Halorhodospira halophila: one gene and its partner. The main gene of each other region encodes a partner of the protein of the gene in region 2 in a complex. Links are inferred from orthologs where the notes say so. Each region holds a gene or a part of one and is shown on either strand. Other genes may lie near its edges.

Region 1 (6,593 bases), on a different replicon or contig from region 2:
CTTGACCTCTTCCTCGTTGACCAGTTTGGCGGCTTCCTCGTCCCGCAGCACCCGTTTGGCCTCGGCGACGGTTAGCTTGCGCCGCTGGGTCCGCTCCTGGCCCATGTTGCGGAACAGCCCCTGGAGCTGGTTGGACATCTCCTCCATCCCCGGCGGAGCCATGATGTCCACGCCGGGCCCGCTGGCCTGGACCTCGACCTCGATCTCGCGGTCGTCGAGTTCGCCGTTGCGCAGCTTCTGCCGGAACTTCTCCCGGGTGCGGTTCTCTACGTCCTCGGGTCCGCCGCCGCTGGGCCCGGGCAGCAGGGTGTCGAGCAGGCGGTCCTCAACGGCCCGATCGGCCTTGTGGCGCATCTCGGCCATGGCCTCTTCGCGAACCAGCTTCAGGGCCAGGTCGGTGAGGTCGCGGATGATCGACTCGACGTCGCGGCCGACGTAGCCGACCTCGGTGAACTTGGTCGCCTCGATCTTGATGAACGGCGCCCGCGCCAACCGTGCCAGCCGGCGGGCGATCTCGGTCTTGCCGACGCCAGTGGGGCCGATCATGAGGATGTTCTTGGGGGTGATCTCGCTGCGCAGCGGCTCGTCGACCTGCATGCGCCGCCAGCGATTGCGCAGGGCGATGGCCACGGCGCGCTTCGCCTCGCCCTGGCCGACGATGTGCTTGTCCAGCTCCTGGACGATCTCGCGCGGGGTCATCGTGGCTTCCGACATGTCGTTACGACTCCTCACGGGTCTCGGGCAGCGTCTCCACGGTGATGTGGCGGTTGGTATAGACGCAGATATCGCCGGCGATCTCCAGCGCCCGCTGGGTTATCTGGGCCGCGGGCAATTCGGTGGACTCGAGCAGGGCCCGGCCGGCGGCCTGGGCGTAGGGACCGCCGGAGCCGACGGCCATCAGGTCGTGCTCCGGCTCGATGACGTCGCCGGTACCGGAGAGCGTCAGTAGGGATTCGGTGTTGGCGACCACGAGCAGGGCCTCCAGGCGGCGCAGGACGCGGTCCGAGCGCCACTCCTTGGCCAGCTCGACGGCGGAGCGGGCCAGTTGCCCGTGGTGCTTCTCAAGCTGCGCCTCGAAGCGCTCGAACAGTGTGAATGCGTCCGCCGTGGCGCCGGCAAAACCGGCCAGAACCCGGCCGTGGTAGAGCCGGCGGACCTTGCGCGCGTTGCCCTTGAGCACCGTGTGCCCGAGGGTGACCTGTCCGTCGCCGCCGAGGGCGACCTGCCCCTCGCGGCGGACGGCGAGGATGGTGGTGCCGTGCAGTGTTTCCAAGATCGGCCTCCTGAGTGTTCGCGCCGCTCATTGTACCCGAGAGCATCGCCCGCGGGTCGACGCTGCCGTGGCACCGAGCCCGCGGTTCACTCCGGATCCGGGTCCCGGCGCCGCCGGGCTCGGGGGTGGGCGCGGTCGTAGACCTGGGCCAGGTGCTGGAAGTCGAGGTGCGTGTAGATCTGGGTGGTGGAGATGTCGGCGTGCCCGAGCAGCTCCTGGACGGCGCGCAGGTCGCCGCTGGACTCGAGCATGTGTGTGGCGAAGGAGTGGCGGAGCATGTGCGGGTGGACCCGCCGTTGGACCCCGCGCAGTCGGGCCAGGCGCTGGAGCCGGCGCTGCACGGTGCGCGGACCCAGCCGCGCACCGTGGCGGCCGACGAACACGGCGGTCTCCTCGGCGTCCGCCCAAGCCGGTCGGTGGCGGAGCCAGGCGTCGAGGGCTCGCAGGGCTTGGCGTCCGACCGGCACCACCCGGTCCTTGGCGCCCTTGCCGCGCAGCACGCGGACCAGCCCGTCGCGCCGGTCGATGTCCATCACGTTCAGCCCGACCACCTCGGAGAGGCGCAGCCCGCTGGAGTAGATGAGCTCGTAGAGCGCGGCGTCGCGGGCCTGGAGCGGGTGCTCGAAGTCGGCGCCGTCGAGCAGTCCGGCCGCCTCGTCCGGGTCGAGGGTGCCGGGCAGGCGCCGCGGGGTCTGTGGCGGACGCACCTCGGCGGCCGGGTCCGCGGCGGCCGCCCCTTCCCGGATCAGGAAGCGATAGAAGCTGCGCAGCGCGGCCAGCTGCCGGCCTAGGGTGCGGCCGGCCAGGCCGCGACGGCGGCCGCGGGCGACCCAGGCACGGACCACGTCGTGATTCACGGCGGACCAGCTGGAGAGGTCCTGCTCGGCGCAATAGGCGGCGAAGGCCTCCAGATCCTGGCGGTAGCGCTGCCGTGTCGGTTCAGCCAGGCGGCGCTCCGTGGCCAGGTGGCGGTCGAACCGCTCCAGCCAGCTAAGGTCCAAGGCTACCCCCGGTGCAGGAGCCGGTCGAATACGCGCGCCGCGGTGGTACCGAGCCGGCGCAGGAAGACCGTGCCCTGGCCCGGGTGGTAGCGCTGGGGATCGCTGCTGCCGATGCCGAGCACGCCCACGGCACGCTCGTCGATCATCGGTACCAGTGCGGCACTGGCCACGGTTGTCTCGGTGTCCGGAAAGATGGTCCGGGCCTGGGCGTCGGTGGGTGCCCCGCAGCTGGGGCGGCCGCGCTCGAGCAGGGGCCTGAAGCAGGTCAGCGTCGGGTCGCCGTCGCCGAGCAACTCGGGGAGGGGCTCGCGCGCCGCGGCACTGCCCTGCTCCGGGGCGATGAGCAGCAGACCGACGGCATCGGCCTGGAAACCCTCGCGCAGTCCGGCACGCAGGGCCTCGACCGCCGCCTGCAGGTCGTCGGCGGCGAACAGGTCCAGGGTCAGCTCGTGGAGCCGTTCGGCGGTTCCCTCGTTCTGCCGGGCCACCCGGACCATGTCGTCGAGACGCCGGCGCAGCCCCGCACTCTCCTCGCGCAGGACCCGGACCTGGTGTTCGATCAGCGAGGTGGCATCGCCGCAGTCGTGGCGGAGTTCGAGCCGCGCGAGAACTTCGGGGTGGCGGTGCAGCAGGTCGGGGTGTTCGACCAGGTAGGCGGCCACCTCGGCCTCGTCGAGCAGCGGGGCCTCTTCACGCTTCGCGCTCTCTGTCACACCGTTCGTCCTGCTTGCTTAGCGGGTCGGTCCCCGGGGCGTCACCGCGGCGGAGGCGGGTAGCTCGATCTCGCCGCGGAAAACGGTGCGTGCCGGGCCGGTCATCCACACCGAGCGCCCGGGACCGCGCCAGTGTATCACGAGCACTCCGCCGGTCAGCTCCACGGTCACCGTGGTGTCGAGCCAGTCGCGCAGGCGGCCGGCGACCACGGCGGCACACGCCCCGGTGCCGCAGGCCGGCGTCTCGCCGACGCCGCGCTCGAAGACACGCAGACGGATCCGATCGCGGCTGCAGACCTCCATGAAGCCGACGTTGACCCGCCGCGGGAAGCGCGCGTGCCGCTCGATCTCGGCCCCAAGCTCGGCCACGGCGGCGGTGTCGACGTCGTCGACGCGGAGGACGGCGTGCGGGTTGCCCAACGAGACCGCACCGATGGTCCGCTCACCGCTGCTAGTGGCCAGCCGGTACGCCTCCTGCCTCACCGGCGCCTGGAACGGGATCCGTGCGGGCTCGAGTTCCGGTGGACCCATGTCGACGCTCACCTGGCCGTCGTCGCGGGGCTCCGCCTCGGTGATCCGGCCGTCCGTCTCGATCCGCAGCACCCCCGGCGCGGCCAGCCCCTCGTCGATTAGGAAGCGGGCCAGACAGCGGACGCCATTGCCGCAATGCTCGACCTCGCCGCCGTCGGCGTTGAAGATCCGGTAGCGGACGTCGGCGGCGACGTGCGCCGGCGGCTCGGCGACCAGCAGCTGGTCACAGCCGACGCCGAGCCGGCGGTCGGCCAGGCTGCGGATGGTCTCGGTGGTCAGCTCCAGGCGCTGGCGGACGCCGTCGAGGACGACGAAGTCGTTGCCCAGCGCCTCCATCTTGGTAAAGCGCACGGCTTCAGTCCTCCGGTAGAGACGCTTCCCCGGTCATCAGCTCGTCGAGGGTCTCACGGCGGCGGATCAGGTGGCTCCGGGGACCGTCGACGAGTACCTCCGGCGGCCGAGGCCGGGCGTTATACGCTGAAGCCATGACGGCGCCGTAGGCGCCGGCGCTGCGGATGGCCAGCAGACCGCCGGCGGCGGCCGGCAGCGGGCAATCGCGGGCGAAGGTATCTGCGGACTCGCACACCGGTCCGACCACATCCACCGGGCGGCAGTGCGCGCTCGTCGGGGCGATGGACTCGACGGTGTGGGCGGCGTCGTAGAGCGCCGGGCGCAGGTAGTCGTTCATGCCGGCGTCGACGATGGCGAACTCCCTGCCTCCGTTTTGTTTGAGATACTCGATGCGCGTGACCAGGACGCCGGCCTCGGCGACGATGGCCCGGCCCGGCTCGACCAGAACCGCCACCCCGAGATCCCGCAGCGGCGCCGTGACGGCCTCGATGTGCTCCGCCGGGCTCGGTGGCCGCTCATCGACGTAGTGCACCCCGAGCCCCCCGCCGGCGTCGACGTGGTCCAGGACGATCCCCTGCTCCTGCAGACGGCGCGCCAGTGCCGCCAGCCGCTCGGCGGCCTCGGTCAGGGGAGCCACCGAGAGCAGTTGCGAGCCGATGTGGCAGGCGATGCCGCGTACCTGCAGGCGTGGGTCGTCGGCCGCCTGCCGATAGAGGGCTTCGGCCTCGTCGAGGGCGATCCCGAACTTGCTCTGTGCCAGTCCGGTGGCGATGTAGGGGTGGGTCTCGGGGTTGACGTCGGGGTTGACCCGCAGGGCCACCGGCGCCGGGGCGCCCTCGGCCTCCGCGACGCCGGCGATGCGTTCGAGCTCGGCGGCGGACTCCACGTTGAAGCAGCGGATGCCGGCGCGCAGCGCGCGGCGGATCTCGTCGGTGCCCTTGCCAACGCCGGAGAAGACCACCCGCGCGGCTTCCCCGCCGGCGCGCAGGACCCGTTCCAGTTCGCCGCCCGAGACGATGTCGAAGCCGGCGCCGTGGCGGGCGAGCAGATTGAGCAGGCCGAGGTTGCCGTTGGCCTTGACTGCGTAGCAGATATCGGCATCGCTGCCGAGGGCGGTGCGGTAGCGATTCCAGCGCGCCTCGATAGCGGCGCGGGAGTAGACGTAACAGGGGGTGCCGTAACGCTCGGCCACCTCGTCGAGGGGCAGTGATTCCACCCACAGGCGGTCATCGTGTCGGGTGAAGCCGGGGTGCGTCATGACGGGTCCTCTTCGCCGCTTTCGTCGGGGAGGTAGAGATCGGCCTTCTGGCCGCAGCCACCGGCGAGGATCAGCAGGGCGAGCAGCACCAGCGCCGCCGTCCGGGATCGCGTAGGCATGAGCCTCTCCACGGATGGGTGATAAACCGCTCATTATAGCGGCTAGCGGGGCCCATCGTGAGGGCGGCGGGTGCCGGCCGTTCCGCGGTTTCCGTCCCCGGACCCCCTCGTTATACTGATCCAACCATCAGATAAACTAAGGCATTGAGAGGGGTCATGACGGACAATCCGCTTCGAGGGCTGGCCGGCGTCGGGCAGAGCGTCTGGTACGACAACATCCATCGCGGCATGCTGCCGGAGGAGCTGGAGCGCCTGGTCCGGGAGGACGGGCTGAGCGGCGTGACCACCAATCCGGCCATCTTCCAGAAGGCGATCGGTGGCACCGACGCCTACGACCAGGCCATCACCGAGGCGATCGGGCAGGTCGGCCGTGACCCGGAAGCGGTCTTCGAGGCGCTGGCCATGGACGACATCCGCGCCGCGGCGCGGGTCCTGCGTCGGGTTTATGAGGCCAGCGACGGCGTCGACGGCTACGTCAGCATGGAGGTGTCACCGGATCTGGCCGGGGATGCGCGCGGCACAGTCACGGAGGCTCTGCGCCTCTCCGCCGAGGCCGGCGAGCCCAACGTCATGATCAAAGTCCCCGCCACCTCGGCCGGCGTGGAGGCCTTCGAGGAGCTGACGGTCCGGGGCATACCGGTGAACGTGACCCTGATCTTCGGGGTCGAGCGCTACCGGCAGGTGGCCGATGCGTACGTGCGCGCCCTTGAGCGGCGCCGTCAGGCCGGGGATCCGGTCGCCGCGCCGGCGTCGGTGGCGAGCCTGTTCATCAGCCGCCTCGACGCCAAGATCGATCCGCTGTTGTCGGACGATGCGTCGGCGCCCGTGCCGCCCGGGCAGGCGGCCATCGCCAACGCGCGGACCGCCTACTCGGTCTATCGGGAGATCTTCCACGGCGCCGGCTTCGCCGCCCTGGCCGAGGCCGGAGCGCGGCCCCAGCGGCTGCTCTGGGCTAGCACCGGGGTCAAGGGCGAGCGCTACCCGGAGACCTACTATGTCGAGGCGCTTGCCGGCCCGGAGACCGTCACCACCTTGCCGCCGGCCACCTACGAGGCATACCGCCGGGACGGCCAGCCGCAGGAGCGGATCACCGAGCGGCTCGAGCAGGCGCCCGCGGTGCTCGACGAGCTGCGGGCGCAGGGCATCGACCTCGACGGTGTCCTCGCCGAACTTGAGCGCGAGGGAATCGATGCCTTCGTCCAGGCCCACCGGGCCCTGCTCGAGGCCCTGGAGAAAAAGCTGCAGGCCGCCGCCGGGACGTGAGACCCTGACCCGCCGAGATCCCGTAGGCGTCATGCAGAGGAAGGAGGCTGCCATTGGCCACGTACGCGATCGGTGACATCCAGG
Region 2 (6,626 bases):
AGACACCCCCAAGCGCACGGGACCCCGCCGGCGTCGCCGACGGGGTCCCGTGCAGCAGCGATCCGCTAGGCGGCGGGCTCAGCCCTCGCCTTCGCCCTCGCCTTCGTTAGCCGCAACCATCTGCATCTGCAGATAGCTGGCCTCGCCGAGCTGGTCCATGAGCTTGATCTGCGTCTCGAGCCAGTCGGCGTGGCCCTCCTCGTCGGCGATCAGGCTGGTGAACAGGTCGCGCGAGGCGTAGTCCTGCACCGACTCGCAATACGCCGCCGCCTCGCGGTAGTAGGCCAGGCTGTCGTGCTCACCGGCCAGGTCCGCCTCGAGCATCTCACGCACGTTCTCGCCGACCTTGAGCTTCTCCAGCTCCTGGAGGTTGGGCAGGCCACCGAGGAAGAGGATACGCTGCATGAACTGGTCGGCGTGCTGCATCTCCTCGATGGACTCCTCGTACTCCTTGGCGCCGAGCTTGTCGAAGCCCCAGTCGTACGCTAGGCGGGAGTGGAGGAAGTACTGGTTAATCGCCGTGAGCTCTTTCTTGAGCCCGCCGTTGAGGTATTCGATGACCTTCTTGTCACTTGCCATGGCGCCCCCTTGTGAACGCGTTCCTGAATGTAACCGTGGCTGATTCTATCAAGGCCCGGGCGCAGCGTCTGTCGATCCGGCGGCCGCCCGGGGGGCAGGCGGCTCCACTGTCACCGGTTCCGGCCCGGTCGAACCGGCAGCACGCCGCTCCAGCGGGCAGTCGGCGCACTCGCCGAGCAGCTGCCGCGCCTCGGGGCCGCATTTGCCGCAGCAACCGGCCACCCCCAGCCGTGTGCGCAGCTCGCGCATGGAGGCGCACCCGCAGGCCACTGCCTCGCGGATCTGCCGCTCGGTTACGGCGTTGCAGATACAGACGTACATGGCAGGCCCCCGATCACTCCGACAAGGGACCATCACACCTTGAACGCGAGTGATTGTCAATTGCGAGGATTTACTTGCCCGCGCGCATCAGTCCGCCGAGTTCGTATTCCTCCAGCGTGCGGCGCAGCATACGCCGGACCTCCTCGGGGGAGTCCATCTCGACGGCGCGGTTGGCCAGCTCGGCAGCGCGGGCGACCGGCACCCGGCGCACCACCCACTTGATGCGCAGCAGGCTCGAGACGCTCATCGACAGCCCCTCGATGCCGAAGCCGACCAGCAGGATCGCCCCCGCCGGATCGCCGGCCATGCCGCCGCAGACGGTCAGGCGCTTGCCGTGACGCCGCGCCGCCTGTGCCACATGGCGCACGGCCCCGAGCACGGCCGGATGGAGCTCGTCGTAAAGCCCGGCAACCCGACTGTTGTTGCGGTCCACCGCCAGCAGATACTGGGTCAGGTCATTGGAGCCGAGGGAGAGGAAGTCGGCCTGATCGCAGTAGCGATCGATCTGGTAGATGGTGGCCGGCACCTCGATCATCACGCCCAGCGGAGGGATGCGCGCCTGGATGCCCTCCTCGGCCAGCTCCTGGCGGGCACGCAGCAGCAGCCGGCGCACATCGGCGATCTCCTCGAGCCGGCTGACCATCGGCAGCAGGATCTGCAGGTTCCCCAGCCCCACGTCAGCGCGCAGCATGGCGCGCAGCTGCGTAAGGAAGATCTCCGGGTGGTCCAGGGTCAGACGGATGCCGCGCCAGCCCAGGAAGGGGTTCTCTTCCTCGATCGGGAAGTAGGCCAGCGACTTGTCGCCGCCGACGTCCAGCGTGCGCAGGGTTACCGGCTGCGGCGCGAACTGCTCCAACACCCGGCGGTAGAGATCGGCCTGCTCCTCCTCGCCGGGAAAGCGATCGCGGATCAGGAACGGGAACTCGGTGCGGTGCAGTCCAATGCCGTCACAGCCGGCGGCCAGCGACAGGTTGATGTCCGAGATCAGGCCCGTATTGGCGTAGAGGGCGATCGTGCGCCCGTCGGGGCTGGTGGCCGGCTCGTCACGCACCGCCTCAAGCCCCTCGGTGAACTCCGCCTCGTCGCGGATCAGGCGCTGGTACTCATGCTCGACGGTCTCGGTCGGGTCGACGTAGAAGCGCCCGGCGTAGCCATCCACTACCACCGGCCGACCGTCCATCTGCCGGGTGCGCAGGTCGTCGACGCCCATCACCGCGGGGATGCCCAGCGCCCGGGCGAGGATGGCCACATGGGAGTTGCGCGAGCCGGTGGCCGAGACGACGCCGACGAGATGGTCGTGGGGGATCTCGGCGAGCTGCGAGGCGCTCACCTCGTGGCCCACCAGCACGGCCTGATCGGGCAGGGCCTCGACCCGGCCACCCTCGTCGCGCAGCCGCCCGAGGATCCGCCGGCCAAGATCGCGGATGTCGCTCGAGCGCTCGCGCAGGTAAGGGTCGTCCATGTTCTCGAAGACCTGCACGTGCTCACCGATGACCTGGCGCAGCGCCCCGGGCGCCCAGTTGCCGGCGCGGATGCGCTCGACGGTCTCGTTGACCAGGCTGTCGCCCTCGAGCATGCGCAGGTAGACGTCGAAGAGCATCTGCTCGTCGGCGGTGACCGAGGCGGAGATCTGCTGACCGAGCTGGCGAAGCTCCGCCGTGACCTCCGCCACCGCCTGCTCGAAGGCCGCCACCTCGGCTTCCGGGTCGGTGGCGACGCGGTCGGGGATGGCATTGAGATCCGATTGCGCGTAGGGCACCACCGCCGTACCGATGGCCACCCCGGGCGCCCCGGGCAGTCCGCGCAGCGCGCGGCTGTCCTCGGCCACCGGCTCGTCGCCAATACCGTGGATGCCGCCGCTGGCCCGAGCATGGGCGATGGCCCCCGCGAGCTGCGCGGCGAGGGTGACGAGGAAGGCGACCTCGCTCTCCTCGAAGCGGCGCTGCTCCGTCTGCTGGACGACGAGCACGCCGAGCACCGAACGGTAGTGGATGATGGGCACGCCGAGAAAAGAGGAGTAGCGCTCCTCGCCGGTCTCGGGGAAGTAACGAAAACGCGAGTGCGCCGGGGCGTTCTTGAGGTTGATCGGCTCCTCGCGCTCAGCGACCAGGCCGACCAGCCCCTCGGCGGAGGTCAGCCGCACACGGCCCACGGACTCGCTGTTGAGTCCGCGGGTGTCCATGAGCACGAAGTCGCCCTGGGCGGCATCGAGGAGGTAGACCGAGCAGACATCCACCGCCATGGCGTCGGCCACCCGCTCGACGATGATTCGCAGCCCCTGGCGCAGGTTGGGCGCTGCGTTCACTTCCCGGGAGACGCGGTGGAGGATTTCCAGCATGGGGCCCCGCCCTATCGCAATCGTCGCCGCGCCGCCGGCGGGATGGCTGCAGGGGTGCCACCCTCGGTACCGGTTCCGGCCCAGTCACCGGCCTGCAGGCAGCCGGAAAGTTCCTGCAGCGCCTGGCGGTAGACCTGGCGCTTGAAGAAGATGACCTCGTCGACCGGATACCAGTAGTCGACCCAACGCCAGCGGTCAAACTCGGGACGCGGCACCCGGTCGACGCGCACCCGCTGCTCGTCGGCGAGCAGGCGCAGCAGGAACCAGATCTGTTTCTGCCCGATACACCGGCTGCCACGGCGCCGGATCATGCGGCGGGGCAGGCGGTAACGGAGCCAGCGGCGCGTCGCACCGAGCACGGCCACGTCCGAAGGCGTCAGGCCGATCTCCTCGCGCAGTTCGCGGTAGAGCGCCTCCAGCGGGGTCTCGTTGGCCTCGACCCCGCCCTGCGGGAACTGCCAGGCGTCTTCTCCGGCCCGCCGAGCCCATAGCACCTGGCCGTCGTCGTTGGCGACGATGATGCCGACATTGGGCCGAAAGCCGTCAGAATCGACCACCCGGAGACGCCTCCCTACGCGGAAATTGCCGATGTTATTCTTTCACAGGGGGTGCAACCCGGGCAACGTTGCCGCAGGGCCGGGCCCGCCTGATCCCCGCTCCCCACCCACCCGATAACCGGAGGAGGTGCAGTGTCCGTCGCCCTGTTCGACCTGGATAACACTTTGATCGCCGGTGACAGCGACAGCCTGTGGGGCGAGTACCTGGTAGCCCGCGGAGCCGTGGACAGCGAGGCCTTCGCCGAGACCCACCGGCGCTTCCACCAGGACTATATCGAGGGGCGACTGGATATCGACGCCTTCCTCGCCTTCGCCCTCAGCCCCCTGGCCGAGCACCCGGAGGAGCAACTGAACGCCTGGCGTGCCGACTTCGTCCGCGAGTGGATCGAGCCGCTGGTGCTGCCCGCCGCCGAGGCCTTGCTCGACGAGCACCGCCGCGCCGGGCACCGCCTGGCCATCGTCACCGCCACCAACCGCTTCGTCACCGCGCCCATCGCCGAGCGTCTGGGGGTTCCCACACTGCTGGCCACCGAGCCGGAGCGCCGCGACGGCCGCTACACCGGCCGCCACACCGGCACCCCGACCTTCCGCGAGGGCAAAATCCGGGTGGTCGACGCATGGCTGCGCGAGCGCGGGCTGGAGCGGGCCGAGAAGTGGTTCTACAGCGATTCGCTCAACGACCTCCCGCTGCTGCGTCATGTCGAGCACCCGGTGGCCGTGGATCCGGACGAGACCCTACGCAGCGAGGCCCGGCGCAACGGCTGGCCCGTGCTGACCCTGCGCCAGACGGAGACGCCCGAGTGCTGCTCGGCCTGACCCTGCTGCTCGGGTTCCAGCTGCTCGGCGAGGTCATCGCCCGGCTCTTCGGCTTGCCGCTGCCCGGCCCGGTGATCGGCCTGGCCCTGCTGTTCGCCACGCTAATCGCCGTGGGCCGCGTCCCCACGGGGCTGCGCACCGCTGCCGAGGGGCTGCTGCGCTACCTGGCGCTGCTGCTCATCCCAGCGGGGGTGGGCATCCTCCTGCACCTGCCGCGGCTGCAGACGGACGCCGTGGCCATTACCGCGGCGCTGGTGGTCAGCACCGGGGTGGCGCTGGCCGTGACCGCGGCGCTGTTCCAGTGGCGCTGGCTGCGCCGCGGGCGCGCTGGTCGGGCGGAGGACGACGGTGACTGAGGATTTCCAGGACATCTGGGCCTTCCTGGCCGAGAGCCCGCTGCTGGGGCTCACGGTCACCTTGGTGGCGTTCCTGATCGGGCAGGCGCTCTGGCGACGGCTGGGCAACGCCCCGCTGGCCCACCCGGTACTGATCGCCACCGCCCTGCTCATCCCCTTCCTGCTGCTCACCGGCACCGACTACGACACCTATTTCGAAGGGGCTCAGTTCATCCACTTCCTGCTCGGCCCGGCCACCGTGGCCCTAGCCGTGCCGCTGTTCGATCAGCTGCCGCGCATCCGGGAACTGCTGCTGCCGATCACCGTCTCGGTGGTGGCCGGCAGCCTGGCCGCGGCGCTGTCGGCGGTGTGGGTGGGGGCGGCACTGGGCGCCTCGCGGGAGACCCTGCTGTCGCTGGCGCCCAAGTCGGTCACCTCGCCAATCGCCATGGGCATTGCCGAGCGGCTGGGCGGGCTGCCGTCACTGACCGCCGGTCTGGTGCTGATCACCGGCGCGCTGGGCTGTCTGATGGCACCACTGATCTTCCGCCTGCTGCGCATCCACGATGAGGCGGCACGCGGCCTGGCGCTGGGCCTGTCCGCCCACGGCTTCGGCACGGTGCAGGCGTTCAGCAGCAGCGCCGCGGCCGGGGCCTTCGCCGGCTTGGGCCTGGGGCTGGCCGGACTGGTGACCGCCTTCCTGCTGCCGGTGGCCCTGCCTTGGTTGGCGTCAGTCGGCGGCTGAGGCCCGCCGGCGCCGGGCGTACCAGCGCAGCCCACCGGGCAGCACCAGCGCGGCGGCGAGCAGCCCGAGCAGCGGTCCATCGCCGATGCGGGCGTAGGGGGTGACGCCGCTGCGCCGCTCCACCTCGGTAACCAGGGTGGCCACCTCGAACTGCGCCCGTCGCTCCACCACCCCACCGTCGGGACCGATCACCGCGGTGATCCCGGTGTTGGTGGCGCGCAGCATCCAGCGCCCGGCCTCGGCCGCGCGCATGCGCGCCTTCTGCAGGTGCTGATGGGGCGCCAACGAATCGCCAAACCAAGCGTCGTTGCTGACGTTCACCAGCAGATCCACCGCGCCCGCCGTGCGCCGCACGGCGACGGGGTAGGCCACCTCATAGCAGACCGTGGCGCCCAGGCGCAGGCGATCATCGACGGCCAGCGGCTCCGGGCGCGGCCCGGGGCTGTAGTCAGCCATCGGGGCGCCGAGGAAGTCGAGGCTCCGACCAAAGAGATCGCGGAACGGGACATACTCGCCGTAGGGGACCAAGTGGCGCTTGTGGTAGACATCGCGCTGCTCGCCGAGGACCACCACGCTGTTGTGCAACTGCCCGCCGTCCGGAGCCCACTCCCGGTAGGGGATGCCGAGCACCAGCGTCCCCCCGGCCTCGCGGACCCGCTCGGCGACCTGCTCCAGGTACGGCTGTACCGTATCGAAGCGACGCGGTATGGCGGTCTCCGGCCAGACCACCAGGTCCGCCCCGGCGTGCTCGGCGGTCAGCTCAGCGTAGCGGCTCTGGATGCGCTCGAGCTGCACCGGGTCCCACTTGATGTCCTGACTGAAGTTGCCCTGGATCAGCGCCGCGCGCACCGGCTCGCCTTGGGCCTCGGTCCACGGCCGGTCCGCTGCCAACCCGGCGGCGACCGCCGCCACAGCCAGCGCCGCCACGCTCGCCC

The links.
Region 1: the proteins of CCR79_RS05005 (region 2) and dapF are in contact, whole or in part, in a solved structure (PDB 5YGU), measured with the Escherichia coli proteins. The link is inferred for Halorhodospira halophila from one-to-one orthologs.

Annotation. Positions count from the first base shown.
Region 1 is NZ_NHSN01000017.1:174,989-181,581, reverse strand. What follows is about bases 1,931-4,847. They hold dapF (diaminopimelate epimerase), read right to left. Parts: upstream 3,855-4,847; coding sequence 3,006-3,854; downstream 1,931-3,005. Other genes in these bases: lysA (diaminopimelate decarboxylase), read right to left, coding at 3,874-4,847; CCR79_RS06800 (DUF484 family protein), read right to left, coding at 2,277-2,987; xerC (tyrosine recombinase XerC), read right to left, coding at 1,931-2,274. Also shown: ATP-dependent protease ATPase subunit HslU, read right to left, coding at 1-714; ATP-dependent protease subunit HslV, read right to left, coding at 719-1,273; more of xerC, read right to left, coding at 1,360-1,930; more of lysA, read right to left, coding at 4,848-5,127; LPS translocon maturation chaperone LptM, read right to left, coding at 5,124-5,246; tal (transaldolase), read left to right, coding at 5,403-6,509; CCR79_RS06775 (symmetrical bis(5'-nucleosyl)-tetraphosphatase), read left to right, coding at 6,563-6,593. UniProt on the Escherichia coli protein: Involved in the succinylase branch of the L-lysine biosynthesis and in the biosynthesis of the pentapeptide incorporated in the peptidoglycan moiety. Catalyzes the stereoinversion of LL-2,6-diaminopimelate (L,L-DAP) to meso-diaminopimelate (meso-DAP).
Region 2 is NZ_NHSN01000016.1:6,173-12,798, forward strand. What follows is about bases 2,023-4,972. They hold CCR79_RS05005 (RNA pyrophosphohydrolase), read right to left. Parts: upstream 3,796-4,972; coding sequence 3,250-3,795; downstream 2,023-3,249. Other genes in these bases: ptsP (phosphoenolpyruvate--protein phosphotransferase), read right to left, coding at 2,023-3,238; CCR79_RS05010 (HAD-IB family hydrolase), read left to right, coding at 3,928-4,611; CCR79_RS05015 (CidA/LrgA family protein), read left to right, coding at 4,596-4,967; CCR79_RS05020 (LrgB family protein), read left to right, coding at 4,960-4,972. In the rest of the region: protoporphyrinogen oxidase HemJ, read left to right, coding at 1-2; bfr (bacterioferritin), read right to left, coding at 79-579; CCR79_RS04995 (bacterioferritin-associated ferredoxin), read right to left, coding at 628-900; more of ptsP, read right to left, coding at 971-2,022; more of CCR79_RS05020, read left to right, coding at 4,973-5,691; lnt (apolipoprotein N-acyltransferase), read right to left, coding at 5,677-6,626. UniProt on the Escherichia coli protein: Master regulator of 5'-end-dependent mRNA decay.